DNA from 3 places in the Telluria sp. AC161 genome. Region 2 is predicted to be linked to each of the others. Evidence: predicted binding sites of a transcription regulator. Region 2 holds the regulator's gene; each other region holds the start of a gene.
The links. The regulator sigma-54, encoded in region 2, starts transcription at its own class of promoters, with help from an activator protein. The targets are predictions, from matches to a motif close to TGGCANGNAANCTGCTTT.

Region 1 (10,080 bases), 4.9 Mb from region 2:
GTCGATGGTAACAGCAGCGCTGCAGAACGCAACACCTGCAACTCACGCTGCGATTCACGCTGCTGTTCATGCTGCTACTCACGCTGCAACGCGCGCCGGTACCCAATGGCCTCGGCCACGTGCGTGGCTGCCACATGTTCGCTGCTGGCCAGATCGGCCACCGTACGCGCCACTTTAAGAACGCGGTGATACGCACGCGCCGACCAGTGCAGATGCCGGGCCGTGGCATGCAACAGGCGTTCTCCGGAATCGTCAGGCGCGCAATAGCGGTCGATATCGCGCGGGCCGAGGTGGCTGTTGGGCCACCCCTGGCGCGCCATCTGCACCGCACGCGCCTCTGCTACCCGCGCTGCGATCACGCTGCTCGGTTCCCCGTCGCCGCGTGCGCCCATGCTCTCGGGCCCCAGCGCCGCGACCGGCAACTGGATATCGATGCGATCGAGCAGAGGGCCCGAGATGCGGCTCTGGTAACGCCGCACGGAGTCTTCGGTACAGCGGCACTTGCCGCTGGCATGACCGAGCCAGCCGCACGGACACGGATTCATCGCTGCAATGAGCTGGAAGCGCGCCGGAAAATCGGCCTGGTGCGCCGCGCGCGAAATCGTGATCTGCCCCGACTCGAGCGGCTCGCGCAGCACCTCGAGCACGCGCCGGTCGAACTCGGGCAGCTCGTCCAGAAACAATACCCCATGATGCGCGAGCGAGACTTCGCCGGGCCGCGGCACGCTGCCGCCGCCCACCAGGGCCACGCCGGACGTCGTGTGATGCGGGCTGCGAAATGGCCGCTGGCGCCAGCGTTGTGGCGAGAAGCCGCCCGCGAGCGATTGCACGGCAGCCGATTCGAGCGCTTCGGCGTCACTCATCAACGGCAGCAAGCCAGGCAGGCGCGCCGCCAGCATGCTCTTGCCCGCGCCGGGCGGGCCGACCAGCAAACATGAATGCGCGCCGGCCGCCGCCACCTCGAGCGCGCGCTTGGCATGCTGCTGGCCCTTGACCTCGGCGAAATCGGGGTAGCACACCGCATGCGCAAGGGCCGGACCCACATGCCGCACCAGCTTAGGTGCATCGGGCGCATTGGCGAAGTGCGCGCAGACCTCGAGCAGCGTGCGCGCCGGCAGGATCTCGGCTGCTTCTACCAGCGCCGCTTCGTCGGCATTGGCCAGCGGCAGGATGAAGGCCCGGCCCTTTAGGTCGGTCTGTAAAGCAGATTGTGAAGAACCCGCGCGCACCATCGCGAACGCCATCGCCAATGCACCACGAATCGGCCGCAGCTCGCCCGACAGCGACAATTCGCCAGCGAACTCGTAGCGGTCCAGTGCATCGCCCCGGATCTGGTGCGATGCGGCCAGGATGCCCAGCGCAATCGGCAGATCGAATCGGCCGGATTCCTTGGGCAGATCGGCCGGCGCGAGATTGATCGTGATGCGGCGCGGCGGGATATCAAAGCCCGAATTCTGCAGCGCGGCGCGCACGCGATCCTTCGCTTCGCGCACTTCGGTGTCGGGCAAGCCGACGATCGTCCAGCCGGGCAGGCCGTTGGCCAGATGCACTTCGACATTGACGGGCGGCGCGGCCATGCCGGCCAGCGCGCGGCTTTTCAGGACGGCGAGACTCATCGGATTCCTTCTGTAGAACGCCAGGGTGCCCCATCCTAAAGCGCGGGTCGCACCACCGTTTGAGAGCGGACAGGCGTGCGCGCGCTTGCCCGTTCATGACCGATGCATATACCCGGGTTCTCGTCGTTCATGCCGCAATTCATACCGTCTGTCACAAAATGCAGACATTGCTTTTTGTTAACGTTACATTGATCGTGAACAGCACCACAACCGCAACCGTTCCCGGAGAATCAGTCCATGCTATCGATCAAGCAGCTCAACAAGACCTATGCCAATGGCGTCAAGGCGATCAACAACGTCAGTCTCGAGATCCCCAACGGCATGTTTGGCCTGCTCGGCCCGAACGGCGCCGGCAAATCGTCGCTGATGCGCACGATCGCCACGCTGCAGGACCCCGACAGCGGCAGCATCGATTTCAACGGCCTGGATGTGTTGAAGGACAAGGAGGGCTTGCGCCGCCAGCTCGGCTATCTGCCGCAGGACTTTGGCGTCTACCCCAAAGTGAGCGCCGAAAAGCTGCTGAACCATTTCGCCGTCCTCAAGGGCCTGACGGCCAAGGGCGAGCGCAAGGAGATGGTCGAGGCGCTGCTGCACCAGACCAATCTGTGGGAAGCGCGCTCGCGCGGCCTGGGCACCTTCTCTGGCGGCATGCGCCAGCGCTTCGGCATCGCGCAGGCGCTGCTTGGCGCGCCGCGCCTGGTGATCGTCGACGAACCGACCGCAGGTCTGGACCCCGATGAACGCAACCGCTTCCTGAACCTGCTGGCCAAGATCGGCGAACAGGTGGTCGTGATCCTGTCGACCCACATCGTCGAAGACGTCACCGATCTGTGCCCGCGCATGGCGATGATCGCGAAGGGCACCGTGCTGCTGCAGGGCGAGCCACAAGCTGCGATCGACACACTCAAGAGCCGCGTGTGGCGCCGCACCGTCAGCCAGGATGCGCTGGCCGACTACCAGCGCGATTTCAACGTGCTCTCCACGCGCCTGGTAGCGGGGCGGCCGCAGATCAACGTGTTCGCCGAATCGCAGCCGGACGACGGCTTCGTCAGCGTCGAGCCGGACCTGGAAGACGTCTACTTCCTCCAGATCCGCAACGCCAATCGCGCGGCCGTTTCGACGACCGATGCGGCGCCGGCGTCCACCGCACCGGTCGTGGCGTAAGGAGCCGGCATGCTACGGGAATTCTTCAAGTTCGAGCTGGGCATCCAGCTGCGCCAGCCACTGTTGTGGGTGTGCGCGCTGATCTTCGGCGCGCTGGCCTTTGGCGCGACCACCACCGATGCGATCCAGATCGGCGGCAGCATTGGTAACGTGAACCGCAATGCGCCGGTCGTCGTCGCGCAGCTGCTCGGCGTCTTCAGCCTCATGTCGATGTTCGTCGTCACCATCTTCATCGCCGGCTCGGTGCTGCGCGACGGCGACGTCGGCATTTCCGACATGCTGTTTGCCACGCCAATGAAAAAGCACGACTACCTCGTCGGCCGCTTCCTGGCGGGTCTGCTGGCCTGCATGGTGATCTTCGCGGTGATCGTGGCAGGGATGATGCTCGGTCCCCTGATGCCGTGGATCGACGCCGAGCGCGTGGGGCCGTTCCCCGGCGCGGCCTACCTGTGGGCGCTGTGCGTGCTGGTGGTACCGAACCTGCTGTTCATCGGTGCCTTGCTGATGCTGCTGGCCGCAACCACGCGCTCGATCATGATGGTGTATGTCGGCGTGATGGCGTTCTTCGTGCTGTGGATCCTGGCCGGCAAATTCACCAGCAATATCGACAATGAGTGGTTCGCCGTGCTGGCCGATCCGTTCGGCCTGCGCGCCCTTGGCCGCGCCACGCGCTACTTCTCGACTGCCGAATCGAATGCCGGCCTGCCGGCCATCGGCGGCTATATGCTGGCCAACCGGCTGTTGTGGAGCGTGGTCGGCCTGGCGCTGCTTGGCCTGACGCTGGCGCTGTTCAAGCCGCAGCGCGCCGGTACCGGCAAGCGCCTGTTCGGCAAGGCCAAAGCGGCAGCGCCGGCAGTGGGCACACCGGCGCACGTTGCGCTGCCACGCATCGCGCCGCGCTTCACACGCGCCACGCGCTGGACCCAGTGCTGGCATATCTTCGTCTTCGACGCGGTCGCCGTCTTCAAGAGCGTGCCGTTCCTGGTCATGCTGCTGTTCGGCGTACTCAATATGGTGGGCAGCTCGAGTCAGCTGCACCAGATGTTCGGCACCGATGTCTACCCGCGCACCTACCTGATGATCGAGCTGCTCAAGGGCAGCTACAACTTCCTGCTGCTGATCATCGTGATCTTCTACGCCGGTGAACTGATTTTCAAGGAGCGCCAGGCCGGCATCGCCGATGTGAGCGACGCGATGCCGATGCCGAACTGGGCGCCGCTGGTGGCGAAGAGCCTGGCCCTCGTGGGCGTGGTGCTGGCCTTCCTGTTTGCTGGGATCCTGACCGCGATCACTATCCAGCTGTACAAGGGCGGGGCGCCGATCGAACCGATGGTGTATCTGCAGGGCGTGTTCATGGCCGGCACGCCGTACATCCTGATGGCGCTGATCGCCGTGGCACTGCAGGTCGTCACGAACAACAAGTTTCTGGGCTACCTGTTCATGATCGTGCTGATCGTGTCGCAAATCGTCCTCTCGGTCCTGCACTTCGATCACAACCTGTACAACATCGCCCTGCTGCCCGAGACGCCGTACTCGGACATGAACGGCTTCGGCCACTTCATCGCAGGCTGGTCGTGGTTCGCGCTGTACTGGACCCTGTTTGCCGTGGCGGGCCTGATCGTGGCCCAGGCATTCTGGGTTCGTGGCCTGTCGGTCGAGTGGCGCACGCGCACGCGTGAAGCCACGCGGCGCCTGAAAAGCCCATCGGGCGTTGCATTGGGCGCCTGCACGATCGCGTTCGCGCTGGTGGGTGGGTGGATCTTCCACAATACCGTCACGCTGGGCCGCTACGAAGCGCAGAACGTGGCGATGGACAAGCAGGCCAGGTACGAAAAGATCTACCGCAAGTACAAGGACCTGCCGCACGTGAAAATCGTCGACGTGCGCGCCGCCGTGGACATCTACCCGGCCGAGCGGCGCGTGATGGTCAAGGGCCGTTACGTCTTCGAGAACAAGACGAGCCAGCCGCTGGACACGCTGCGCCTGCAGGTCAATCCGGACGTCGTGACCACGTTTGCCGGCCTGCCCGCGCACACGGTGGTCCTGGACGACCAGGTAGCGGGCTTCCGGATACTCAAGCTCGCGCAGCCGACGGCGCCAGGCGCCCGCCTGGCGCTGGACTTCACGGTCGACGTGCGCCGCCCCGGTTTTTCCAACGCGGGCAGGGGCGACACGCTCAACCTGAATGGCACGTTTTTCAACAACCGCGAGTTCTTCCCGCTGGTCGGCTACCAGAGCGAGTTCGAACTACTGGATCGCAACGAGCGCCGCAAGCGCGGCCTGGGCGAACCGGAACGCATGGCCAAGCTCGAAAACCAGGCGGCCCGCGCCAATACGATGTTCGGGGACGACGCCGACTGGATCAGTTTCGACACCACCGTCTCGACCAGCGGCGACCAGATCGCGCTGGCGCCGGGCTACCTGCAAAAGGCGTGGAAGGAAAACGGCCGCAACTACTATCGCTACAAGATGGACCAGAAGATGATGCCGTTCTTCGCCTATCTGTCGGCCAACTGGCAGGTCAGGAAAAGCGACTGGCATGGTATCCCGATCGAGATCTATCACGATCCGAAACACGCTTACAACGTGGACCGGATGATCGCGGGCACGCAAAAGTCGCTCGACTACTTCACGACCCAGTTCACGCCCTACCAGCACAAGCAGGTGCGCATCCTGGAATTTCCGAACTACCAGCGCTTCGCGCAATCGTTCGCCAACACGATCCCGTTCTCGGAAGCGATCGGCTTCATCGCCGACCTGCGCAACAAGGAAGACATCGACTACGTGTTCTACGTGACGGCGCACGAGATGGCGCACCAGTGGTGGGGCCACCAGGTCACGGCCGCGAATGTGCAGGGCGCGAGCATGCTGATCGAATCGCTGGCGCAGTACTCGGCGCTGATGGTGATGGAGAAGGAATACGGCCCGCACAAGATGCGCCGTTTCCTGCGCTATGAACTGGACCGCTATCTCAGTTCGCGCGGCGCCGAAAAGATCGAGGAACTGCCCCTGGTGCGCGTGGAGAACCAGGACTACATCCACTACCGCAAGGGCAGCCTGGTCTTCTACCGCCTGCGCGATGAGATCGGCGAGGCGGCGCTCAACCGCGCCCTCAAGCGCTTCCTGCAGGACAAGGGCTATCAAGAGGCGCCGTTTGCGACATCCGCCGAACTGGTCGACTACATCCGCGCCGAAGCCCCGGTCGGCAAGCACGCGCTGATCGCCGACCTGTTCGAGCGCATCGTCTTCTACGATAACCGCGTGACCGAGGCGAAGGCCGTCAAGCGCCCGGACGGACAGTGGGACGTGACGATGAAACTGCACCTGGCGAAGATGCAGGCCGACGGCAAGGGACAGGAAACCCCGCGCACCTATGATGAGGCAGTGGAGATCGGCGTGTTCGCACGGGCGAAGGATGCCAAGGAATCGGACGAGCGCGTGCTGTTATTGGAGAAGCGTGTACTGCGGGGAGAGAATCCGACTGTGACGGTGACCGTCAAAGAGCGGCCGTTCGATGTGGGTATCGATCCGTACAACAAGCTGATCGACCGCGTGGCGCGTGACAACCGCAAGGAAGTCAGCGTCGATTGAAGTCCGGGTAGTAGCGTGGGCGGGTTTCCCGCCCACGTGTTGACTGTTTAATGCTTGTCGAGCGTTGGCGGCACGACGATCGTCGGATCTTCGGGTGCAGCCGGGAATGGCGCGGTAGCCGACGGCGCAGCGCCTGGCATTGGAATCGCTGAGCTGCCCGAGGTCGGAAAAGCGGCCGATGCCGATGCCGATGCCGCTGTCGCCGAGGTTGCCGATGACGTTGACGACGCCGCCGTGGTGCTGCCTGCACCCAGCTTGGCTTCCAGCTCGCTCACGCGCAGTTCGAGTGCCTCAAGCTTGCTGCGGGTCTTGGCCAGCACCTGGGCCTGGATATCGAATTCCTCGCGCGTGACCAGATCGAGCTTGGAAAAGCCCGACGTCATGGCCGCCTTCACATTGCGTTCAATGTCCTTGGCCGGGCCGCTCTCGAGCGCCTGGTTGATCTTGCCCTGCAAGTCGCTGAAGAAGTTGCTATTACTCATATCCATTTCCCTTTCTGCCGAGGCCGCACGCTCCATGATGGTGCAATGTGACCTGATGTAGTGCGCCGAACGGCCGTCTGGGTGCCGTGTGCGGTCCGTTGTGTTGTAGCAAAACCGATGTGGGGCGTGTTTACCAAAAAAACAAGGACCTTTTTCCCGTTTGTGAGCTGGGTTATGAGCTGGCACGCATCCTGCTAAATAAAGCATAGATAAAGAACATCACAAGGATCCATAAGCAGTCATTTTTCATGTTGTTCATCAAGGGGGTTTGTCATGAAGTGCAAAGCAAAATTCAGCGCAGTTGTCCTGGCAGTGTCGGCACTCGCCAGCACGCAGGGCATGGCACAGGAACAACCCGCCGAACACCAGGTGAGCTACAACGCGAGCATCACCAGCGACTACCGTTACCGCGGCCTGTCGCAAACAGCCCTCGACCCGGCCCTCCAGGGCGGCGTCGACTACGTACATGGCCCATCCGGCTTCTACGTGGGCACCTGGCTTTCCACCATCAAATGGACGAAAGACCTGGGCGGCGACGGCAATATCGAATGGGACGTCTATGGCGGCAAGCGCGGTCAGTTGAGCGACGCGATCAGCTATGACATTGGCGGCCTGTATTACTACTACCCGGACAACGGGTTGAATCCGAGCGCGAACACGTTCGAGCTGTACGGCAAACTCGGCTACGGCCCGGCTTACATCAAGTACTCGCACTCGACGACCAATCTGTTCGGCACCGCCGACAGCAAGCGCAGCGGCTATCTGGACGTGGGCGCCGATATCGACGTCAGCAACGGCTTCATCCTGAACCTGCACGTCGGGCGCCAGAAACTGAAGAACAACAGCGCGTTTTCGTACACCGACTACAAGGTCGGCGTCACCAAGGACTTCGGCGTCGCCACCGTGGCGCTGGCGTGGCACAAGGCGAATACCGATGCCTACCTGAGCCCGCAAGGCAAGAATCTCGGCAAGTCCGCCGCCGTGCTGTCCGTCTCAAAAACTTTTTGATTGCAAAAGAGGCAATACCATGAAAATGATCACCGCCATCATCAAGCCCTTCAAGCTCGACGAGGTGCGAGAGGCACTGTCGGAAATCAACGTGCAAGGCATGACCGTGACCGAAGTGAAGGGTTTCGGTCGCCAGAAAGGCCACACCGAGCTGTACCGTGGCGCCGAGTACGTCGTCGACTTCCTGCCCAAGATCAAGATCGAAGCCGCGGTCGACGATGCCATCGTCGACCAGGTCATTGATGCGATCCAGGGCGCTGCCCGCACCGGCAAGATCGGTGACGGCAAGATCTTCGTGGCCGACCTGAACCAGGTCATCCGTATCCGTACCGGCGAGACCGGCAACGACGCACTGTAAGAGGGAATGTTTTCATGAAGCGTATAACTACAACGATACTGACCGCCTTGCTGGGCCTGGGCGTTGCCCTGCCGGCCATGGCGGCGCCGTCCATCAACAAGGGGGATACGGCCTGGATGTTCGTCGCCACGCTGCTGGTGATCCTGATGACCATTCCCGGCCTGGCGCTGTTCTACGGTGGCCTCGTGCGCGCCAAGAACATGCTGTCGGTGCTGATGCAGGTGATGATGGTGTTTGCCCTCGTGATCGTGCTGTGGTGTCTGTACGGCTACTCGCTGGCCTTCACGCAGGGCAACGCGTTCATCGGCGGCTTCGACCGGGCCTTCCTGCAAGGCATCTGGGATCCGGTCGCCGGCAAGTTTGCGATGGCTGCGACCTTCAGCAAAGAGACGATGATTCCCGAATTCATCTTCGTCGCCTTCCAGGGCACCTTCGCAGCGATTACCTGCGCGCTGATCGTTGGCGCCTTTGCCGAACGCGCCAAGTTCGCGGCCGTGCTGGTGTTCGTCGTGCTGTGGTTCACCTTCGGCTACCTGCCGGTCGCGCACATGGTCTGGTTCTGGGCCGGTCCTGACGCCATCACCGACGCTGCGTCGCTGCAAACCGTTACCGCAGCTGCCGGCTACCTGTGGCAGCAGGGCGCGCTCGACTTCGCGGGCGGTACCGTGGTCCATATCAATTCGGCCGTGGCCGGCCTGGTGGGTGCCTATGTGATCGGCAAGCGGATCGGCTACGGACGTGAATCGATGGCGCCACACTCGCTGCCGATGACGATGGTCGGCGCATCGCTGCTGTGGGTCGGCTGGTTCGGCTTCAATGCCGGCTCGGCGCTCGAAGCAGGCGACGTGGCGGCACTGGCGTTCCTCAACACGCTGCTGGCCACCGCCGGCGCGACCCTCACCTGGGTGCTGGGCGAGTGGATCTTCAAGCACAAGCCATCGATGCTGGGCGCCGCATCGGGCGCCGTGTCGGGCCTGGTGGCCATCACCCCAGGCGCCGGCTTCGTCGGTCCGATGGGCGCGCTGGTCATCGGCCTGCTGGCCGGTATCGTCTGCCTGTGGGGCGTGACGGGTCTGAAGCGCCTGCTGCGCGCCGACGATTCGCTCGACGTGTTCGGCGTGCACGGCGTGGGCGGTATCCTGGGCGCGATGCTGACCGGCGTGTTTGCGTCGCCGGCACTGGGCGGGCAGGGCGTGTGGGATTACACGACCAATGCGATGAACACGAGCTACTCGATCGTCGGCCAGCTGTGGATCCAGGCCCATGCGATCGGCGTGACCGTCATCTGGTCGGCCGTCGTCGCCTTCATCGCCTTCAAGCTGGTGGATATCGTGATCGGTCTGCGTGTGCCGGAAGAAGAGGAACGCGAAGGCCTGGACATCACGAGCCACGGCGAGTCGGCTTACCGCTACTGATCCGCTCAGTCGTCGGTTGTCCCTGAAAACGTCGTCTCCGCACAAGCGGGGACGGCGTTTTTTGCATTCTTCGCATTGCCCTTTAAAATACCCGGACCAACCCCATATGCGATTCCCAACTTAATTAACAACAAGAAGCGCACAACAAGGACGTCCAATCAATGGTTCCGCACCTCGCCACCGCCCAGACCGGTCCTTTGCTGGACCTGGAAAAGAAAATCCTCGAAGCCACGCCTGCCATCGAGCGCTGGTTCCGCCTCGAGTGGCAGGAGCACACGCCGCCCTTTTATTGCTCGGTCGATCTGCGCAATGCCGGTTACAAGCTCGCACCCGTGGACACCAACCTGTTCCCGGGCGGCTTCAACAACCTGGCCAGCGAAATGCTGCCGCTGACGGTGCAGGCGGCCATGGCCGCTGTCGACAAGTATTGCCCGGACGCGCGCAAC
Region 2 (10,080 bases):
ATCCGCTATGTCGGCCCGCAGATCGACCAGGAAGGCTTGCTGAAGTACCTGATCGGCTTCCGTGAACACAACGAGTTTCACGAGCAGTGTGTCGAGCGCATCTTCATGGATGTACTGCGCCAGTGCAAGCCGACCAAACTGGCCGTGTACGCCCGCTACACCCGGCGCGGCGGCCTGGATATCAACCCGTGGCGCGCCAACTTCTCCACCGGCAAACCGCCAAATCTGCGTGGCGCGCGCCAGTAAATATCGCGTTTCTGACAGGATGCGACTCGCACGCATGTACGTTTTTGGCGACAGCCGTGCGCCGTGGCTGTCAGTAAGCACAGGCATGACGCGCTGCTGACACTGCTTGTTTTTTCAGCAGATCATGTGCAAAAATCGGCCAATCTCAACGCAAGCATGTATTTACTCGCCGTGTTCTGCGATTTATTAAAAAAATTGCGTGGTGGCGTTAACATGAATCAACGCCGCTGCGGCCCTGTTTCGACGGGTATCGTGCGACCATCCCGCCACCTGGCCTGACGCTCGCGATTTTCGAGTGTACCGGGCAGAAAACAGGCCTATAATCCGTGCTCGCAAGCACGCCACTTGTGCTGCGCACTTGTGCCACGCACCCCATGCTATGACCAATTTAAGCAAAATCCTCTCGCTCGAAAACGTCCAGCTCGACATCGAAGTGTCGAGCAAAAAGCGCGCCTTCGAGCAAGCCGGCCTGATCTTCGAGAACAATTGCGGTATTGCCCGTTCGATTGTGTCCGACAACCTGTTCGCACGCGAGCGTCTCGGCTCCACTGGCCTCGGCCATGGCGTGGCCGTGCCGCATGGCCGCATCAAGGGCAGCAAGAGCCTGAAGGCACCCCTGGCTGCGTTCGTGCGCCTGAAGGAGCCGATTCCGTTCGAATCGCCCGATGGCCAGCCGGTGAGCCTGCTGTTCTTCCTGCTGATTCCGGACCACGTCACGCAGCAGCACCTCGAGATCCTGTCGGAAATCGCCGAGCTGTTCTCGGACGAAGCCATCCGCACTGCGCTGGCAACTGACGCCGACCCGAAGGCTGTCCACGAGCGCATTATCAACTGGCAACCCAGCCTGCAAGCTCTGGGTTAAACTTCACGTCACTGCACGCGCGGCAATGATGTCGCGCGCCTTTTTTTGTGACGAAGACGATGCCCATGCTGCAGTCCCCGCTGACCATTCAACGGCTGTACGACGATAACCGCGACAGCCTGCAGCTCGGCTGGTTTGCGGGCTTTCCCGGCGGCGAACGCCAGATCGCCGGCGATGCCGCGTCGGCCGCCGACCAGGTCGGCCACCTGAACCTGATCCACCCGGGCCGCATCCAGGTCTTCGGGCACCAGGAACTCAATTACTACCACCGCCTGAAAGCCAATTCGCGCACCCACGTGATTGGCGAACTGATCGGCGGCGGACCGCCGGCGCTGATCATCGCGCAGGGGCTGGAAACCCCGCCCGACATCCTCGCGATCTGCGACGAGCAGAACATCCCGCTGTTTTCCACGCCGCTGCCGGCGGCGCAGGTGATCGACTTCCTGCGCGTGTACCTGTCCAAGAAGCTGGCCCAGCGCGTGATCATGCATGGCGTGTTCATGGACGTGCTGGGTGTGGGCGTCTTGATCACCGGTGAGTCGGGCCTGGGCAAGAGCGAACTGGGCCTGGAACTGATTTCGCGTTCACACGGCCTGGTGGCCGACGATGCGGTGGAATTCTCGCGCATCGCGCCGAACATGATCGAGGGCCGCTGCCCGCCCCTGCTGCAAAACCTGCTCGAGGTGCGCGGCCTGGGCCTGCTGGACATCAAGGCGATCTTCGGCGAGACGGCGGTGCGCCGCAAGATGCGGCTGAAGCTCATCGTCCACCTGGTCAAGCGCGGCGCACTGGACGAAGAAGTCGAGCGCCTGCCCTTCCATTTCCCAACCGAAGACGTGCTGGGCCTGCCGATCCGCAAGGTTGTCATCCCGGTGGCGGCCGGCCGCAACATCGCCGTGCTGCTCGAAGCGGCCGTGCGCAACACGATCCTGCAACTGCGCGGCATCGACACGCTGCAGGAATTCATGGAACGCCAGCGCCAGGCCATGAGCGCCGACTGACCCGGTGCCCGCGGCCCGCGGGTGTACGGCTGACCGGCGCTTGCGGTATCATCGCCCCTATGCACATCGTCCTCATCACCGGAATTTCCGGCTCGGGTAAATCCGTGGCCCTGAATGTCCTGGAAGACGCCGGTTACTACTGCGTCGACAACCTGCCGCCGGCCCTGCTGACGGCCCTCGTCAATACCGTCAGTGAAAGCGGCGGCGGCAAGATCGCCGTCGCGGTCGACGCCCGCAGCGCCGAATCGCTGGCCGAACTGCCCGTGAGCGTGCGGCGCCTGCGCGAGGACGGTCACTCGGTCAAGGTCATATTCCTGACCGCAAGCACCCATTCGCTCGTGGCGCGTTTTTCCGAGACGCGCCGCAGCCATCCGCTGTCGCACGAACTGCGTCCGGGCGAAAACCCGGCATCGCGCCGTACCCTGATCGAGTGCATTGCCGAAGAACGTGAGCGCCTGTCATCGATCGAGAACCTGGGCCACGTGATCGACACGTCCGAGCTGTCGTCGAACAAGCTGCGCGGCTGGATCAAGGAACTTGCCGAGATCGACCATGCGCCGCTGACGCTGTTCTTTGAGTCATTCGCCTTCAAGGTCGGCGTGCCGCTCGACGCCGACTTCGTGTTCGATGTGCGCGCGATCCCGAATCCCTACTACGACCTGGCGCTGCGCCCGCTCACCGGCAAGGATGCGCCCGTGATCGCCTTCCTCGACGCGCAACCGAGCGCGGTCGAAATGCTTTCCGACATTCAGGGCTTCGTCGCCAAGTGGCTGCCATCGTTCAAGACCGACAACCGCAGCTATCTGACGGTGGCGATCGGCTGCACGGGTGGACAGCATCGGTCGGTGTACATGGCCGAACACCTGGGCGCGCACTTCGGCGCGACCGAGCGCGTGATTGTCAGGCATCGCGAGCAGCCGAAGCATCGGGCCGCCTAGTTCGACGTCAGAACCAGGCGTCGGTGAATCTGCGCTGCCGCGGTCTGGTACCTTCTCCGTTTGTGGACGACCAGCGCTCGCATCATCGAATTATTTGAAAGCAATAACTGAGTAGATCGTCACCCGTTAGCTGGTTAGGCTGTGAATCTCCGCACACGTTTGAAGGAGTCACAATGCTGCAGTTATCAGGAAAAGTAGCAATCGTCACTGGCGCAAGTTCAGGCATTGGCTACGAAACGGCCAAGCTATTCGCAAGCGAAGGTGCGAAGCTGGTCGTCACTGCTCGCCGCCAGGGTGAACTTGCCAAACTGGTCGCGGACATCGAGCGCCATGGAGGTGAGGCAGTTGCCATTGCCGGGGACATCAGGGACGAGAACCTTGCGCGCTCATTGGTTGAAATGGCAGAAAGCCACTTTGGCGGGCTCGACATTGCTTTCAACAACGCGGGTACGACAGGGGACGCCACCCCAGTAGCGGATATATCGGCTGACACCTGGCAAGCTACGCTCGGTACAAATTTGACGGGTTCTTTTCTTGGTGCGAAGTACCAGCTGCCCGCAATGATAAAACGAGGCGGTGGTTCGATCATTTTCACGTCGACATTCGTCGGAAGCACGGTGGGTTTTCCAGGAATGGGGGCGTACGCTGCCAGTAAAGCAGGACTGATCGGTCTGATGCAAGTCATCGCCGTCGAATATGGCATGCACGGTATTCGCGCCAATGCTTTACTCCCCGGGGGAACCGATACACCGATGGGTCGAGCGACCGCCAATACACCTGAGGCACTGGCTTTTGTAAAAGGCTTGCACGCCCTCAAACGTATTGCACTACCGGAGGAAATCGCCCGCTCGGCACTTTATATTGCTTCTGATGCCTCCAGCTTCAGCACTGGCTCGACGCTGTTGGTGGATGGTGGCGTGTCGATCAACCGCACGTAATAGAAGAAATGCCAGTGACACCAATATCTCTGATGAATGCCGCAGTCGTGTCAGATCGGACCGATCACCTTCCCACCGGTGTAGTACACGTAGGTCAGCGGCCCGCCGAGGGTAATTTCCGATTCCTTCTTGCCCCATCTGGCACGCTTGAATGCAAGGCAGGCGGTAGCGCCGGGGTTATGGCCGAAGCGTTCTGACACGAACGCGTCTCTCCCGGTAAAGTCGAGAATGATGAATTGCTTGACGCAGTTCGCCACGGGCCCCAGCAACACCACCATGCGGCGGATTTTCGGCCGGTCGGCCTGGCCGGCGATCTTCGCTTCGTACTCTGTCGAACCTGGCTTCAAGTCTTCGATCATCAGCGACAGCGCACTACCCTGGGCATCCTTCTCGTCCTTGATCGCCAAGAGCGGCTTGCCACTCAGCGTGATCGTGCGTGCATCCGCGCCGGGTTTGCCATCAGCGGCAACGAACTTCAGCTCGCCCAGCCTGGTCGGATACGAATACATCGCCAGTGTTTGCTCCTGCACGACAGCCTTGACCGTTTGCATAGTGCCATCAGCTGCCTGCAGCTTGCTGCTCGCGACCATCGACAACAACAGGAATAGTCTGACTATTTTCATTGACTGGCTCTGCTTTTAACGTACTGCGACCGCCACATTATTTCAGCACCGGTGCCGCATCCACGATCCGCACATCATGCATCTGGTGCAGATACGATTCCAGATACCCCTTGTGCGACGCGCCGACGATGACCAGCATGCGCTGACCGGGCCGCATGCCCAGCACGCCCCGGATATTGGCCGCCATGCGCAGGTTGCGCGTTTCCCAGTAACCCACGTACTGGCGGCCGAAGCGCTGCACTGACGGCTCGTTGAGCGCCGCGCCGAAGTCGCTGCGGTAGACCAAAGCCGCCTGGCCAGGTGCATTGTCGGCGCGGTACATCGCCAGCACGCCTTCGGCACTGGCAAGCAAGCCCTCCTGCGCCTTGTCCACCGCCGTGCGCTGCTTCGTGGCCGGGTTGTCCCACGCTTTCATCAGCGCATCGCCAAACGCCTTCTCGTCTCCCGTCGCGCTATCGGCGGTGTGGTCGTCCATCGCATACAGGCGTTCAAGGCCAAGCCGGACGGCCAGGCGCGCACCGATCATCAGGCTTTCGTCGCGCCTGGTTTCCAGCTTCACGAGTACGCCGACCAGTGCAGCGTCCAGGCCGTCGCCGGCACGGCGCTCGGCCTCGGGCAGGCGCAGCCACTGCACCAGGGCCGATGCCTCCTCGCCGCCAGCAAAGAACAGCGCCGCCAGATGCCGGCGCTGCGCCGGGGTCGGCGCGTCAGGCCAGGCAGCCAGCAAGGCGTCGGCAGCCTCGGTCGCCGCCGCGACATCCAGCCCCGTGGCCAGCCGTGCCGGTGCGGGATCCCAACAATAGGAATCGATCGAGTCCTTGTAGCGTGCCGGGTAGCGTCGCATGAAGTCGCACTGCGGCCCGGATACCGCCTCGATCGCGATCGCCTGCGGCTTCCATGCGGCCAGGCGCTCGTTCAACAACGTCAGGCTGGCGGCCTGGAAGGTTTTCGGCAACTGCGACAGATGGGGCGAGCCCAATACCAGCACCTCATTGGCAGGCCCGGAGGCCGGCCCCTTGAATGCGCTCGCATTGAAGTCAGGCTGCCAGGCCTGGGCCGCGGCGCTGCCGCACAAGGTCATCGATAGCAGCAAGGCGGTCATACGCATCGGGGGTCCTCATCGGTTCATGAAGCCACGATGTTTGCACCGCCTGCGCGAAAAGTCACGCGCAAACGGATATGCACGTAGAGGCTTACGCGAGATGGCGCAGCGGGTGCGCATGCGCCGGCCACACCGGCGCGAAGAAGTGCGCCACCATCGCGTCGGTCACGAGGTCGAGCGACGGCGGATTCCATTGCGGCGCATTGTCCTTGTCGATGACGAGCGCGCGCACGCCTTCGAGTACCTCACCATGTTCGAAGTTGCGGCGCACGAGCGAGCGCTCCAGGCGCAGACAGTCAGCGACATCGAGTGACGCGCCGCGCAGCAGCAGCTCGCGCGTCACGCACATCATCAACGGCGAGCGCTGACGCATTGCATTCAATGCCTTCTGCGCGAATGGCGTGTCTTCACCCTCGAGCGATGCCATGATCGCCGCCACCGAGTCCGCGCCAAAGTGCGCATCGATGCGCGTGCGGTTGGCCTGCAATTCACTCTCGCCGGCATGCTGGCTGGCGAATGCGCGGATCGCCGCCGGCAGATCCGCGCCCGGCGTCACCTCAATCAGCGCGTGCAATGCCGCCAGATCGGTGCCCGGTACGACCACGTCGGCCAGGCCCACGTACAGCGCGTCGGCCGCGCCGATCGTCAGGCCGGTCAAGCCCAGGAACATTCCCAACTGCCCCGGCGCGTGCGACAGGAAATGGCTGCCGCCGACATCGGGGAACAAGCCGATATTCACCTCTGGCATTGCCATCTTCGTGCGCTCGGTGACGATGCGCAGGCCGCAATCGGGCCCGCCCTGCGCGATGCCCATGCCGCCGCCCATGACCACGCCATCCATCAGCGCGATGTACGGTTTCGGATAAAAATGGATCAGGTGATTCAGCGCGTATTCTTCGGTGAAGAAATCCTCGAGCAGTGCGCTGCCGCCTTGCGGCGAGGCGTTGCCGACGTCGTGGAAGAAGCGGATATCGCCGCCCGCGCACAGCGCTTTTTCGCTGCTGCTGGTGATCACGACCGCATCGACCGCAGCGTCAAGCTGCCAGTCGAGCAGGATCGCGGTCAGCGCGCGCACCATGTCCAGCGACAGCGAATTGAGCGCCTTGGGACGGTCGAGGGTGATGATGCCGGTGCGGTTGGCGATGCGGGTCAGGACGTGTTCGGACATGGCGTGATCCATCGAAAGGAAACACGTATTTTACCGGCAGCGGGATGCAAAAAGGGCGTCCCGAAAAGACGCCCCTGGCGGTGGTGACCTGCGCTCGATCAGGCGGCAGCGACGTCTGCTTCGTCGACGTCCAGGCGTTTGATCGCTGTGCGGTTATGGTCTTTGAGCATCTGCTTGTGCTTCAGAATTTGTCGATCCAGTTTATCCATCAACATGTCGATCGCGGCATACAGGTCTTGTGCGACGCTCGCCACGTGCAGGGTCTTGCCCGACACCTGGACATTGATTTCAGCTTTTTGCCTTTTTTCTTTTTCAGTGAGGTTATCGACGGCCAGGAAGACGTGGGTATCTATGACTTGATCGAAATGGCGAATAATGCGTTCCAGCTTATTCTGAACGTATTCACGGATGGCAGGGGTTACTTCGAGATGGTGACCACTGATGGTGAGGTTCATACACACTCCTTTGAAGATGTCACGTCGCTTGCACCACACAGGAGCTGAAGGCACAGACTGTATGAGCGGCGTTGTTACAAGGCTTTGCGGAGACTGACGGGGGGGATCTTGAGCGCTTCACGGTATTTTGCGACCGTCCTGCGCGCAATGACCATGCCTTGTTCCCCGAGCATTTCCGCGATCTTGCTGTCGGATAATGGATTCTTAGGGTCTTCTGCTCCTGTCAATTGTGCGATGAGCGCACGGATTGCCGTTGAGGATGCTTCGCCTCCCGCTTCGGTGGCAACGTGGCTACCGAAGAAATACTTCAACTCGAACATGCCGTGCGGGGTCAGCATGTATTTCTGGGTTGTGACACGAGAGATGGTGCTCTCGTGCAGACCTAGTGTATCAGCTATCTCGCGCAAAACAAGGGGCCGCATGGCAACCGCGCCGTGGCTGAAAAAGTTGCGCTGGCGCTCGACAATCGCCTCGGCCACACGCAGGATCGTGTCGAAACGCTGGCGCATATTCTTGATGAGCCACTTCGCCTCTTGCATCTGCGCGCCCATCTGGCTCTCGCTGCGGCCCTGCTTGAGCATGGTCGCGTACAGGCTGTTGACGCGCAGGCGCGGCATCACGTCCTGGTTCAGCGTGACCGCCCAGCCGTTCTTGGCGCGCCGCACGATCACGTCCGGCACCACGTAATCCGACACGTTCGACGCGAACGCGGCGCCCGGATGCGGATTGCACTGGCGGACCACGGCCTGCACTTCGCGCAGGTCTTCGTCGTCGCAATCGAGCGCTTTTTTCAGCTTGCTGTATTCGCGCTGCGCGAACCAGGTCAGGTAGCCTTCGACGATCTTCAGGGCCATGCGGCGCGTGACCATCGGCACGCCCGGCATGCGCCGGATCTGCAGCGCCAGGCATTCGGCCGCGCTGCGCGCGCCCACGCCCACCGGGTCCATGCTCTGCACCATCGCCAGCGCGCAGCGCAGTTCGTCGAGATCGACCTCGAGTTCTTCGGGCAGCCGCGCGTGGATGTCGTCGAGCGGTTCTTCCAGGTAGCCGTTGTCGTCCAGCGCGTCGATCACCAGTTCGGCCAGTGCGCGGTCGCGGGTGGACAGCAGCGTTTCGCGCACCTGTTCCATCAGGTGTTCGCGCAGCGTGATGGCGCACGCCTCCAGCTGCGGGCGGCCGTCTTCGTCGTCGCTGCTGCTACTGCTGCCAGAGGATGCGCCGCTGCCTTCGCTCCAGTCGGTGTCGGGCCGGTCGCCATCGATCGCGCCGCCTTCAGCGCCCTCGCCCTCGGCCGGCGCGCTACCCTCGCCTTCGGCCTGCTGGCCCGGCGCCGGCGGCGCCTCGCCCTGTGCCGGCGCATTGTTGATCGCCCCATCGCCCAGCAAGCGCACCGAATGATCGAGCGGATCGTCGAGCCTTTCGAGCAGCGGGTTATCGCCCAGTATCTGCTCGATCTCCTGATGCAGTTCGAGCGTCGACAGCTGCAGCAACCGGATCGATTGCTGCAGCTGTGGCGTGAGCGCCAGGTGCTGCGAAGTGCGGAGCTGAAGGGACTGTTTCATCAATTGAGTATGGCTTACATGCGGAAATGTTCACCGAGGTACACGCGCCGTACCGACTCGTCGGCGATGATATCGTCGGGGCGGCCGGATGCAAGCACCGCGCCCTGATTGATGATGTAGGCGCGGTCGCAGATGCCAAGCGTCTCGCGGACATTGTGGTCGGTGATCAGGACGCCGATCTTGCGCTCCTTGAGGAAGCGCACGATGCGCTGGATCTCGATCACGGCGATCGGATCGACGCCGGCAAACGGTTCATCGAGCAGCACGAAGCGCGGGTTGGTGGCCAGTGCGCGCGCGATCTCCACGCGGCGCCGCTCACCGCCCGACAGCGACAGCGCCGGGTTCTCGCGCAGCTTCTCGATCTGCAGGTCGGCCAGCAAGGTATCGAGGCGGTCGCTGATCTCGGTTTTGGTCAGCGACTTGCCGTTGACCTTCTGCAGTTCGAGCACGGCGCGGATGTTTTCTTCCACCGTCAGCTTGCGAAACACCGACGCTTCCTGCGGCAGGTACGACAGGCCGAGCACCGCGCGGCGATGGATCGGCAGGCTGGTGATGTCGGTGCCGTTGATGCTGATCGAGCCGGCGTCCGACGGCACCAGGCCGACGATCATGTAGAACGAAGTGGTCTTGCCGGCGCCGTTCGGGCCCAGCAAACCTACTACTTCGCCGCATTCGACGTCGAGCGACACATCGCGCACGACCAGGCGCTTGCCATAGCTTTTCTGCAGGCCCTTGACGACCAGTGTGCTGCGATCGTTCAGTTCCGTCATTGCGTGCCTCCGGCCGGCGCACGCTTGGGCGCCAGGATCAGCGTACCGCGTCCGCCGCCAACCTTGCTCTCGCCGCTGGCGTCATTGCGCACGGCGACGACTTCCTTGCGGTTGTCGTACGAGATGAACGGACCGGTCATCTGGTTGGTCATCCGTTCGTTTTCGAGTTCCTTGACGACGGCGTTCGAGTACAGGCGCACCAGCTCCGAACGCTCATCGTATTCGATGCGTTCGGCCTGGCCCTCGACCCACAGGTTCGGGCCGCCGTCGCGCTTCTGGCGGAACGTGGCGGGCTTGCCGTTGGCGGCGGTGAGCGTCACGCTCATATAGCCTTCGGGCGTTTCCCTGACGACGGCGCGTTCGGCCTTGACCAGCAGCGTGCCGCGGGTCAGGATCACGTTGCCGGTGAAGGTAC
Region 3 (10,080 bases), 610 kb from region 2:
TGCGGGATCGAGTGCGCCAGCACCTCGAGCGGCGCGCCGGCCAGATCGATGCGCGCCAGTTCGGGCGCAATGGTCGGCGCGCCGCCCAGCAGCGTGACGATGTCGCCGCTGACCTTGACGTCGCGAATGTCTTCATACGGCGTTTCCAGCGGCGTCAAGCTGCCGTCGTGGGTGGAGACGATGCCCAGGTGGCTCACGCCCATCTCGATATACGCGCAGACGATCTGTTCTTCGGAACGGAAAGCGTACTGCGAACCGCCGAAGTTCCACTGCGGGACGGCGAATTCGGCCGCGCGCTCGCACAGGGCGTGAACGGCGTCAGCGGAGTAACGGTACAGATTCCACCAGCCGCTGCGATCGGACACGAAGTGCAGCACGCCGCCTGGCGACCATTCGGGCTGGCAGATCGCTTCATCCGCCCCGCCGGCGATCAGGCGCCGGTTGACGATCGCGCCGTCGGCGGCCACATCGCCCAGCCACAGTGCGGTGCCTTCCCACGGCATGTGCGGCAGCTCCCAGCACAGCCAGGCCAGCTGGCGGCCATCGGGCGACAGGCGCGGCGCGGCATAGAAGTCGCTGCCCTCGACCAGCACGGTCTCGGCGCCATCGAAGCCCACCGCGCACAGCGTGTTGACGGGGTAGGTCGCGCCCAGTGAATGGTCTTCGCGCACCGCCACCAGACGGCTTCGCCCGGCGTCGAGCACGAAGTCGGCAAAGCGGTGGCCGGTGTCGGCGGCCGTGACGGCGACCGGCTGGCCATCGTTCTCGACCCGGTACAGGCGGTTGTCCGCATGGTGCGAAAACCAGGCGCCGCCACCGCTCAGCAGGTACGCGCCACCACCGTATTCATGCACGCGGCTGCGCACGTTAAAGGGCGCTGGCGTCAGTTCGCGCGTGCCGTCGGCGTCGTGCACCATCAGCGTCATGCGCCCGCCTTCGCTGGTGCGCCCCTCGAGCCAGCCGATGGCGGCGCCGTCGGGCATCGGCTGCGCCAGTGGCACGGCGCCGGCAGCAACGACGGCAGCAGTGATCGGGGAAGTCCAGGCGCCGCATGGCGTGGCTTGTTTGCTGGTGGCAACGGTCATAGAGGGGCATTTTCGAAGGGTGGACGAGCATTATAGTGCGCCCCCAAGAATGCGATAATAGGTGTCTGCCTATCAAACCGATGCCTCCCATGCCACAATTTGCCCCGCTCCAGAACGACACCTTCCTGCGTGCGCTGCTGCGCCAGCCGACCGACTACACCCCGGTATGGCTGATGCGCCAGGCGGGCCGCTATCTGCCGGAATACCGCGCCACCCGCGCGCGTGCCGGCTCGTTCCTTGGCCTGGCAAAAAATCCCGATTACGCCACCGAAGTCACGCTGCAGCCGCTCGACCGCTTCCCGCTGGACGCATCGATCCTGTTCTCGGACATCCTGACCGTGCCTGACGCAATGGGCCTGGGCCTGTATTTCGCCGATGGCGAGGGCCCGAAGTTCGAACGTCCGCTGCGCACCGAAGAGCAGGTCCACGCGCTGGAAGTGCCCGACATGGCCTCGCTCGACTACGTGTTCAAGGCCGTCACGCAAATCCGCGGCGCCATCAATGGCCGCGTGCCGCTGATCGGTTTCTCGGGCAGCCCGTGGACGCTGGCCTGCTACATGGTCGAAGGCGCCGGTTCGCGCGAGTTCCACACGGTCAAGAAGATGCTGTACAGCCGGCCGGACCTGATGCACCGCATCCTTGACATCAATGCCAAGGCCGTCACCGCCTACCTGAACGCGCAGATCGACGCCGGCGCGCAGGCCGTGATGATCTTCGATTCGTGGGGCGGGGCGCTGGCCGATGGCGCCTACCAGACTTTCTCGCTGCAATACATGCAGCAGATCCTGGCCGGCCTGCAGCGCGAAAAGGATGGCGTGCGTATCCCGGCCGTCGTGTTCACCAAGGGCGGCGGCATCTGGCTCGACCAGATGGCCGATATCGGCGCCGATGCGCTGGGCCTGGACTGGACCGTGAACCTGGGCACTGCCCGCGCGCTGGTCGGCGACCGCGTGGCGCTGCAGGGCAACCTCGACCCGGCCATCCTGTTTGCCGCGCCGGAACAAATTGCAGCGGAAGTCGAGCGCTCGCTGACGGCCTATGGCACGCCATCGAACGGCCACGGCCACGTGTTCAATCTGGGCCATGGCATCTCGCAATTTACCCCGCCGGAATCGGTCACCGCGATGGTCGAGGCTGTGCACAGCTTCAGCCGCAAGCAACGCGCGCAGTAATCCCGTCACGGCTTGCACTCGTTTCGCGAAAGCACGATTGCAAGCCGTCACCATCACTTGTTCACAACTTCTGCAAATCCGATAAAGCTTCCTGTGGACATCTCGGCTTTTCGTGTTTACCGGTAGGTCGATGATTTTTAAGGGCTTTTTATCAGCCTTATGCGATCTGGCTGGTTTTCCCATGAACGTTGTTCAAGAGAATTCGGTCAGATTCGGGGCCTTGTTCACAAAGTTATCAACAGGCCCTGCCAGCGTGGGGAAAAGTACTTGGTTTACCGGGACTTAGCGTGAAACTTCATGTATTGCCTTAACTGTATGACGCAACGCAGCGAGTTTTCCACGGAAAATTGCAGAGTTATGCACAAGCAGCCGAATGCGGTCAAGGTTGTTAACAGGTTTTTGGCTGGTTTTTCAAGTCATTGATTACAAAGACTAAAATTGTCTTGAATTGAGGAATTATCGTTCCGGACTTGATCTAACGTAAACCTTTGATGGGGTCAAGTCCCCGACTATTCACAAAGTTCTCCACAGATTTGCACAGGGCCTAGATTGTCAACCAGCAACCAAGCACCGGTCACACCGCACTGCTTCCTCGAAGTCGTGATCGATACGCCGCTCAACAGCAGTTTCGACTACCGCTGGCCCTGCCAGCCGGGAGATGAACCGCTGCCTGGCCAGCTGGCGCTGGTGTCGTTTGCGCGGCGCGAGGTGATGGCCCTGATCGTCGCGGTCAAGTCCACCAGCGACGTACCGCCCGAAAAACTCAAGGATGCGCTGGCTGTGCGGAGCGAACTGGCGCCGCTGTCCGGGCGCTGGCTCGCGCTGGCGAAGTTTGCCGCCGAGTACTACCAGCGCCCGCTCGGCGAAGTCGCGTTGCCCGGCTTGCCGAAGAACCTGCGGGTGCCCAAAACAGTGGCGCTGGGACGCGCACTGAAAAAACTGGCCAAGCTCGACGCCGGGCAGGACGCTACCGCCGTAGGCATGCCCGTCCTGAACACGGCCCAGCAAGAGGCAGCCGACGCCATTGGCGGTGCCACCGGTTTCAACCCGTTCCTGTTATGGGGCGTGACTGGCAGCGGCAAGACCGAGGTCTATCTGCAAGCCTGCGCCCAGGTGCTGGCGCGCGATCCACAGGCGCAGATTCTGATCATGGTCCCTGAAATCAACCTCACGCCGCAGCTCGAAGGCAATATCCGGGCGCGCTTTCCGGGCATGATGCTCGCCACGCTGCACAGTAGCCTGTCCGAGGGCGAGCGCATGCTGCACTGGCTGGCGGCGCACCTGGGCCAGGCGCGCATCGTGCTGGGCACGCGGCTTTCGCTGCTGGCGTCGCTGCCGCACCTGCAACTGATCGTGATCGACGAAGAGCACGACCCGTCGTACAAGCAGCAGGAAGGCCTGCGCTATTCGGCGCGCGATCTGGCCGTCTGGCGCGCGCACCAGCTGGGCATTCCGATCGTGCTGGGTTCGGCCACGCCATCGCTCGAATCGTGGCACCACGCGCGCTCGGGGCGTTACCAACGGCTCGACCTGCGCGAGCGCGCCGTGCAGGATGCGGTGCTGCCGCGCGTACGCCTGATCGACATGGAGCGCGACCGCGGGCGCGACGGCCTGACCGCCGAGATGGTCGCCGCGCTGCGCCTGCGCCTGGAACGCGGTGAGCAGTCGCTGCTGTTCTTGAACCGGCGCGGCTACGCCCCCGTGATTTCGTGCGATGCCTGCGGCTGGATCAGCGACTGCACGCGCTGCACCGCCTTCATGGTGCTGCACAAGCCCGAGAACCGGCTGCGCTGCCACCACTGCAGCCTGGAGCTGCGCATCCCGCGCTCATGCCCGACCTGCGGCAACGTCGACATCCAGCCATTGGGCCGTGGCACGCAGCGCGTCGAAGAAGGCTTGCGGGCGATGTTTCCCGAGGCGCGCATCCTGCGCATCGATGCCGACTCCACGCGCCTGAAGGGCAGCGCGCAGGCGGCGTTCGACAGCGTGCACCGGGGCGAGGTCGATATCCTGATCGGCACCCAGATGGTCGCCAAGGGCCACGACTTCAAGAAGCTCACGCTGGTGGGCATCCTGAACCCGGATACGGCGCTGTTCTCGCAGGACTACCGCGCCAGCGAGCGTCTGTTTGCGCAGCTGATGCAGGTGGCGGGGCGGGCAGGGCGGGCCGGGGCCCCATCCGAGGTGCTGGTGCAGACCCGTTACGTGCAGCACCCGCTGTACGGCGCGGTAATGCGCCACGATTACGAGCGCTTTGCCGGCCAGTTGCTCGACGAACGGCGCGAAGCGGGCCTCCCGCCATATATGTACCAGGCCTTGCTGCGGGCCGAAGCGCGCGAGCTGCCGATTGCGATTGCGTTTCTGGAAAACGCGCGCGACTGCCTGGCGCACGACGGGATTTTGATCAACGACCCGATCCCGATGACGATGACACGCGTGCACAATATGGACCGCGCCCAGCTGCTGGTGGAGTCCAGCTCGCGCCCGGCCTTGCAGGCGTTCCTGCGCGAGTGGATGGAAGCGCTGCGGGCCATGAAGGCCCGCGTGAAATGGTCGCTCGAAGTCGACCCGCTCGATATTTAAGCTGCGGTGGCAACCTTGCGCGCTGCCTGGCGGCGACGGCCGGCATAGCCCATCATGGCCAGACCGGCGCCCAGCAGCAGGCCGGTGGCCGGCTCAGGCACTTCACCGCCGACCGTTTCCACGCCAAACGTGAGCGTGCCGAAGTTCCAGATGCCATCGACGCCAGCGAAGTCGTCGAAGTCTTCATAGAATTCCAGGCGCAGGATGCCGTCGGCGCCGACCGCAAAATCCAGGCCAAAGTCGATCAGATCGGCAGAACCGGTGTAGGTTGCGGTGCCAGGAGTGTCATCGCCGAAACCCGGGTTGAACACCACGCCTTCGATGCCGTCCGAGTCGGTGAACGCCAGGCCGATTTCAGACAGCCAGCTCGGCGAGAACGCCGTCAGGTTCAGCGAGTAGGCCACGCTGGTGATGACCGAATTGGCGCCGACGTTAAAGTTCAGCACGGTATTGCCTGAATCGCCGATCTCACCCTCGCTCGTGACCCCAGCAACATTGACAACGAGCGGCGCAGCAAACACGGACGAGCAAGCGAACAGCGAGAGGCTAACAAGCAGTTTGTTGAAGGAAGCAAGTGACATGGGATCTCCTTGGTGGGTGAACTCACAGGGATAGCAAATATCATGCCGAATTTATATATAGAAGCCAGATGATTGATTTTTATCGCTAAAATTTCCGAAATTAATGTTTTGACTTGAAACTTGTAAGATTCATCGACAGGCATTCACGTTGGTTGCGCACACCCTGGCGCTGGGTTGCATGCTGAATCGGTTCGTAGTGCCACCGGCGCGCGTGAAATAGCGTATCGTTTTGTCTGTTAACAGCGAAGAAACAGCGAAAGAGCACCATGAAACAATTGAACGTGGATGTCGCCGTCATCGGCACCGGCACCGCCGGCATGACGGCCTATCGCGCGGCCAAAGCGCAGGGCGCGCGCACCGTGGTGATCGAGGGCGCGCACTACGGCACGACCTGCGCCCGGGTCGGCTGCATGCCGAGCAAGCTCCTGATCGCCGCGGCCGAGGCGGCGCACGCGCTGCACACGTCCGGTCCGTTCGGCGTGCATGCCGGCGAAGTGCGGATCGACGGCCCGGCCGTGATGGCGCGCGTGCAGCGCGAACGCGACCGCTTCGTTGGCTTCGTACTCGAGGCCGTGGAAGCCATCCCCCTCCATGACCGCCTGCAGGGCCACGCGCGCTTTACCGGCCCGTGCACGCTGCAGGTCGACGACCATACCGAGATCCACGCAGGGCGCGTCGTCATCGCCACCGGCTCCACGCCGCTGCGCCTGCCGCATCTCGAGAACGTCGGCCCCGGCATCGTCACCAGCGACGACGTGTTTTACTGGGACGACCTGCCGGCCTCGGTGGCCGTGATCGGCACCGGCGTGATCGGCCTCGAACTGGGCCAGGCCCTGAGCCGTCTCGGCGTGCGCGTGCGTTTCTACGCGCGCGGCGGCTCCATCGCCAACATCAGCGACCCCGAAGTGCTGCGCTGCGCGGCGCGCGTGCTGGGCGAGGAAGTCGACATCGCGTTCCAGAGCGAGATCGTAAAAGCGGTGCAGGATGGCGACGAGGTGGTGCTGCATGTGCGCGACGCGCTGGGCAAGGAAAGCAGCGAGCGCTTCCAGTACGTGCTGATGGCGGCCGGGCGCACGCCGAACGTGCATGACCTGGGCCTCGAACTGACCGGCCTGGAGCGGGGCGCTGACGGCATCCCGACCTTCGACGCGCGCACCATGCAGTGCGGCGGCAGCCATATCTTCATCGCGGGCGACGCCAACAACGAGAGGCCGCTGCTGCACGATGCGGCCGACCACGGCAAGATCGCCGGCGACAATGCGGGCCGCTACCCCGACGTGCGCCCGGGCCTGCGCCGCACGCCGATCGCGGTGGCCTTCACCGAGCCAAATATCGCCACGCTGGGCAAGAGTTATCGCGCCCTGTCCGCGAGCGGCCAGCCCAAGTTCGCCGTGGGCAGCGTATCGTTCGAGAACCAGGGCCGCAGCCGCGTCATGCTGCAGAACAAGGGGATGCTGCGGGTGTATGCCGAATATGGCTCGCGCCTGTTCCTGGGCGCCGAGATGATTGCGCCGCGCGCCGAACACCTGGCCCACCTGCTGTCATGGGCGTGCCAGATGCGCATGACGGTCGACCAGATGCTGGAGATGCCGTTCTACCATCCGGTGATCGAAGAAGGCGTACGCACCGCGCTGCGCGACCTGGCGACCAATCTGTCGCAGGGCGAGAGCAGCACCCACACGGGCGAGACCGAACCCGGCCTCTGAACCGTGCAGCTGATTCAGTCGATCAGTTGATCAGTTCAGCAGCGTGGTGGCCAGCTTGCCCTGGCCGGCCAGCTGGCGCAGGACGCGCACCGTGTCGATGTCGGCTTCTTCGTACGCCGACTTCTTGAACTCGTCGTACATCGCATTGGCCTGGTCGACGTGTTCGCCCATGCCGTCGTCGTAGCAGAAGCGCACCAGCAGCATGGCGCTGGTGGGCGCCTCGATCACCATGCGCAGCGTCGAGGCGGCGATGTCGCCCTGGGCCGGCACGTCGTAGTGCACTTCCTGCAGCGGGGTCAGGGTGACCTTGTCTTCGATCACCAGCGGACCGAAGGTCAGGCGGCGGCGCATGACGCCGGCGTCGCGCTCCAGAATCTCGCAGGCGTCCAGGTGCGGAATGAACAATTTTGGCTGCTCGGCGCGCAGCACCAGACCGTGCCAGAGCTGCTCGCGGGTGAGCGTGTCGAGCAGCGGGTTCATCGGATCGTTGATTTCGACGAGATGTTCGAATTTCATGTGGCAGATTTCCAGAAAAATGGGGCTGCAGCGTCGCGTCTGGCGTCTCGCTGGCAAAGGTCGCATGGTACCCGATCCCCGGCTGACTCGCAGGAGCGTGCCGGGCAGCAAAGCCGGATAGCGGCTTGTTGCAATCCGACCTTGCCGGAAGCGCGCCATCGCCCGCTGCGCCCGCCAGATTGTTACAATCGCTCTCTGTCCCACCGAAAACTTCCCCATGTCAAACGCACCAAAGTTCGGCCTCAACGGGCCGCAGAGCGAAGCCGCGCTGTATCTGGACGGCCCTTGCCTGGTGCTCGCTGGCGCCGGGTCCGGCAAGACGCGCGTGATCACGCAAAAGATCGCCTACATGATCGAGCACTGCGGCTACGATCCACGCACGATTGCCGCCCTGACCTTTACCAACAAGGCGGCGCTCGAGATGCAGGAGCGCATCGCCAAGCTGCTCAAGCAGCCGAAGCAGGCCAAGCAACTGACCGTGTCGACCTTCCACTCGCTGGGCGTGCGCATCCTGCGCCAGGAAGCGGCCGGGGTGGGGCTGAAGGACAAGTTTTCGATCATGGACAGCGATGACTGCTACACGATCGTGTCCGACCTGGCGCTGAGCACCGATAAACAGGAAATCCGCCGCATCCAGAACACGATTTCGCTGTGGAAGAACGGCCTGGTCGACCCGGAAGACGCGATCAAGGCCGCGCGCGACGAAGACGAAGCCCAGGCCGGGCGCGTCTACCGCAGCTATGTCGCCACGCTGCAGGCCTACCAGGCGGTCGACTTCGATGACCTGATCCGCTTGCCGGTGGAATTGTTCCGCAACAACGAGCCGATCCGCGACCGCTGGCAGCGCCGCCTGCGCTACCTGTTGATGGACGAATACCAGGACACCAATACCTGCCAGTACGAGCTGGTCAAGCTCCTGGTGACGGGCCTGGGCAAGAAGCCGATGTTTACCGCCGTGGGCGACGATGACCAGGCGATCTACGCCTGGCGCGGCGCCTCGGTCGAGAACCTGAAAACGCTGCAGGTCGATTTCCCCGACCTGCGCGTGATCAAGCTCGAGCAGAACTACCGCTCCACCACCCGCATCCTGCAGGCGGCCAATGCCGTGATCGGCAACAACCCGAAAATCTTCGAGAAGTCGCTGTGGTCCGAGCACGGCCTGGGCGAGCCGATCAAGGTGATGGGCATGCAGAACGACGATCAGGAAGCCGACCAGATCGCGATGCTGATTTCGTCCGAGCATTTTCAGCGCAAGAACAACTGGTCCGATTTCGCGATCCTGTACCGCGGCAACCACCAGGCGCGCGTGATGGAGCAGGCGCTGCGCAAGGAGCGCATCCCGTACACGATGTCGGGCGGCCAGAGCTTCTTCGACAAGGCCGAGATCAAGGACATCATTGCCTACCTGCGCCTGATCGCCAACCAGGACGACGACCCGGCCTTCATCCGCGCCATCACGACGCCCAAGCGCGGGGTCGGCATGGCCACGCTCGAAGTGCTGGGCGAATTTTCGAAGCAGTGGAATTGCTCGCTGTTCGAGGCAGCGCGCAAGGGCGGCATCGAGGCCAAGCTGGCGGAACGGCAACTGGGATCGGTGCGCAACTTCTGCCATTTCATCAGCGAGCTGGAAGACCGCGCGACGCGGCCCGGCCCGCTGGGCGCCGGCGACCATGCGGCCGAGGTGCTCGACGACATGATGAAGGAAATGAATTACGAGCATTACCTGTACGAGGGCTTCGACGATCGCGCGGCCCAGGCCAAATGGCAGAACGTGCTCGAATTTACCAACTGGCTCAAGGACCGCGGCCGTGGCGGGCGCGACCGCGATGGCGAAGAAAAGAACCTGCTGGAACTGACGCAGATGGTGGCGCTGATGTCGATGCTCGAAGGCCAGGATGAGGAGCAGGATGCCGTGCGCATGTCGACGCTGCACGCGTCAAAAGGGCTGGAGTATCCGCACGTGTACCTGGTCGGCGTGGAGGAGGGCATCCTGCCGCACAAGGGCGACCCGGACGCGTCCATTGAAACGATCTCGGCGCGCATCCAGGAAGAGCGGCGCCTGATGTATGTGGGCATCACTCGCGCCCAGCGCACGCTGCACGTGAGCTGGTGCAAGCGGAGAAAACGTGCGGGAGAGCTGGTCAATTGCGACCCGTCGCGCTTCATCAAGGAAATGGCGCTGGACGTTGGCGAGGCCGCGCCGATGGAGTCGGAAATACTGAGTCCAAAGGCAAGATTGGCAAGTTTGAAAGCCTTGTTGGCAACACCGAGGCCGGTTCCGGAGTAAACCGTTGTGCGCAAGCCTTGATGGATCGGCAAGTCGTGCGCACGATTGAAATGCTATTTGACTTCATGTGTCGAGCAAGAAATACTTGCCGGGAAAACGCGATTTTGATATCTAAATTCCCACGGCATTTACCTTGCTGCAACGATTATT

Region 1: the regulator sigma-54 is predicted to act here: its motif matches at 7,034-7,051, upstream of ACZ0AJ_RS00240 (TorF family putative porin).
Region 3: the regulator sigma-54 is predicted to act here: its motif matches at 5,452-5,469, upstream of ACZ0AJ_RS19170 (PEP-CTERM sorting domain-containing protein).

What each region holds. Positions count from the first base shown of each region.
Region 1 is NZ_OZ409861.1:47,912-57,991, forward strand. Features, by position in the region: gene ACZ0AJ_RS00220 (YifB family Mg chelatase-like AAA ATPase) at 75-1,616, opposite strand; gene ACZ0AJ_RS00225 (ABC transporter ATP-binding protein) at 1,854-2,780, shown strand; gene ACZ0AJ_RS00230 (ABC transporter permease/M1 family aminopeptidase) at 2,790-6,371, shown strand; partial or broken gene ACZ0AJ_RS00235 (accessory factor UbiK family protein) at 6,620-6,853, opposite strand; gene ACZ0AJ_RS00240 (TorF family putative porin) at 7,127-7,861, shown strand; gene glnK (P-II family nitrogen regulator) at 7,881-8,219, shown strand; gene ACZ0AJ_RS00250 (ammonium transporter) at 8,234-9,634, shown strand; gene gshA (glutamate--cysteine ligase) at 9,796-10,080, shown strand, end outside.
Region 2 is NZ_OZ409861.1:4,920,176-4,930,255, reverse strand. Features, by position in the region: gene queF (NADPH-dependent 7-cyano-7-deazaguanine reductase QueF) at 1-246, shown strand, start outside; gene ACZ0AJ_RS21945 (hypothetical protein) at 310-525, shown strand; gene ACZ0AJ_RS21940 (PTS sugar transporter subunit IIA) at 626-1,108, shown strand; gene hprK (HPr(Ser) kinase/phosphatase) at 1,174-2,109, shown strand; gene rapZ (RNase adapter RapZ) at 2,169-3,047, shown strand; gene ACZ0AJ_RS21925 (SDR family oxidoreductase) at 3,221-3,985, shown strand; gene ACZ0AJ_RS21920 (hypothetical protein) at 4,036-4,608, opposite strand; gene ACZ0AJ_RS21915 (DUF5694 domain-containing protein) at 4,646-5,716, opposite strand; gene ACZ0AJ_RS21910 (enoyl-CoA hydratase/isomerase family protein) at 5,802-6,878, opposite strand; gene hpf (ribosome hibernation-promoting factor, HPF/YfiA family) at 6,977-7,333, opposite strand; gene ACZ0AJ_RS21900 (RNA polymerase factor sigma-54) at 7,408-8,895, opposite strand; gene lptB (LPS export ABC transporter ATP-binding protein) at 8,910-9,665, opposite strand; gene lptA (lipopolysaccharide transport periplasmic protein LptA) at 9,662-10,080, opposite strand, start outside.
Region 3 is NZ_OZ409861.1:4,306,439-4,316,518, reverse strand. Features, by position in the region: gene ACZ0AJ_RS19185 (dipeptidyl-peptidase 5) at 1-1,085, opposite strand, end outside; gene hemE (uroporphyrinogen decarboxylase) at 1,175-2,257, shown strand; gene ACZ0AJ_RS19175 (primosomal protein N') at 2,807-4,840, shown strand; gene ACZ0AJ_RS19170 (PEP-CTERM sorting domain-containing protein) at 4,837-5,421, opposite strand; gene ACZ0AJ_RS19165 (dihydrolipoyl dehydrogenase) at 5,688-7,127, shown strand; gene ACZ0AJ_RS19160 (SRPBCC family protein) at 7,158-7,643, opposite strand; gene ACZ0AJ_RS19155 (UvrD-helicase domain-containing protein) at 7,861-9,930, shown strand.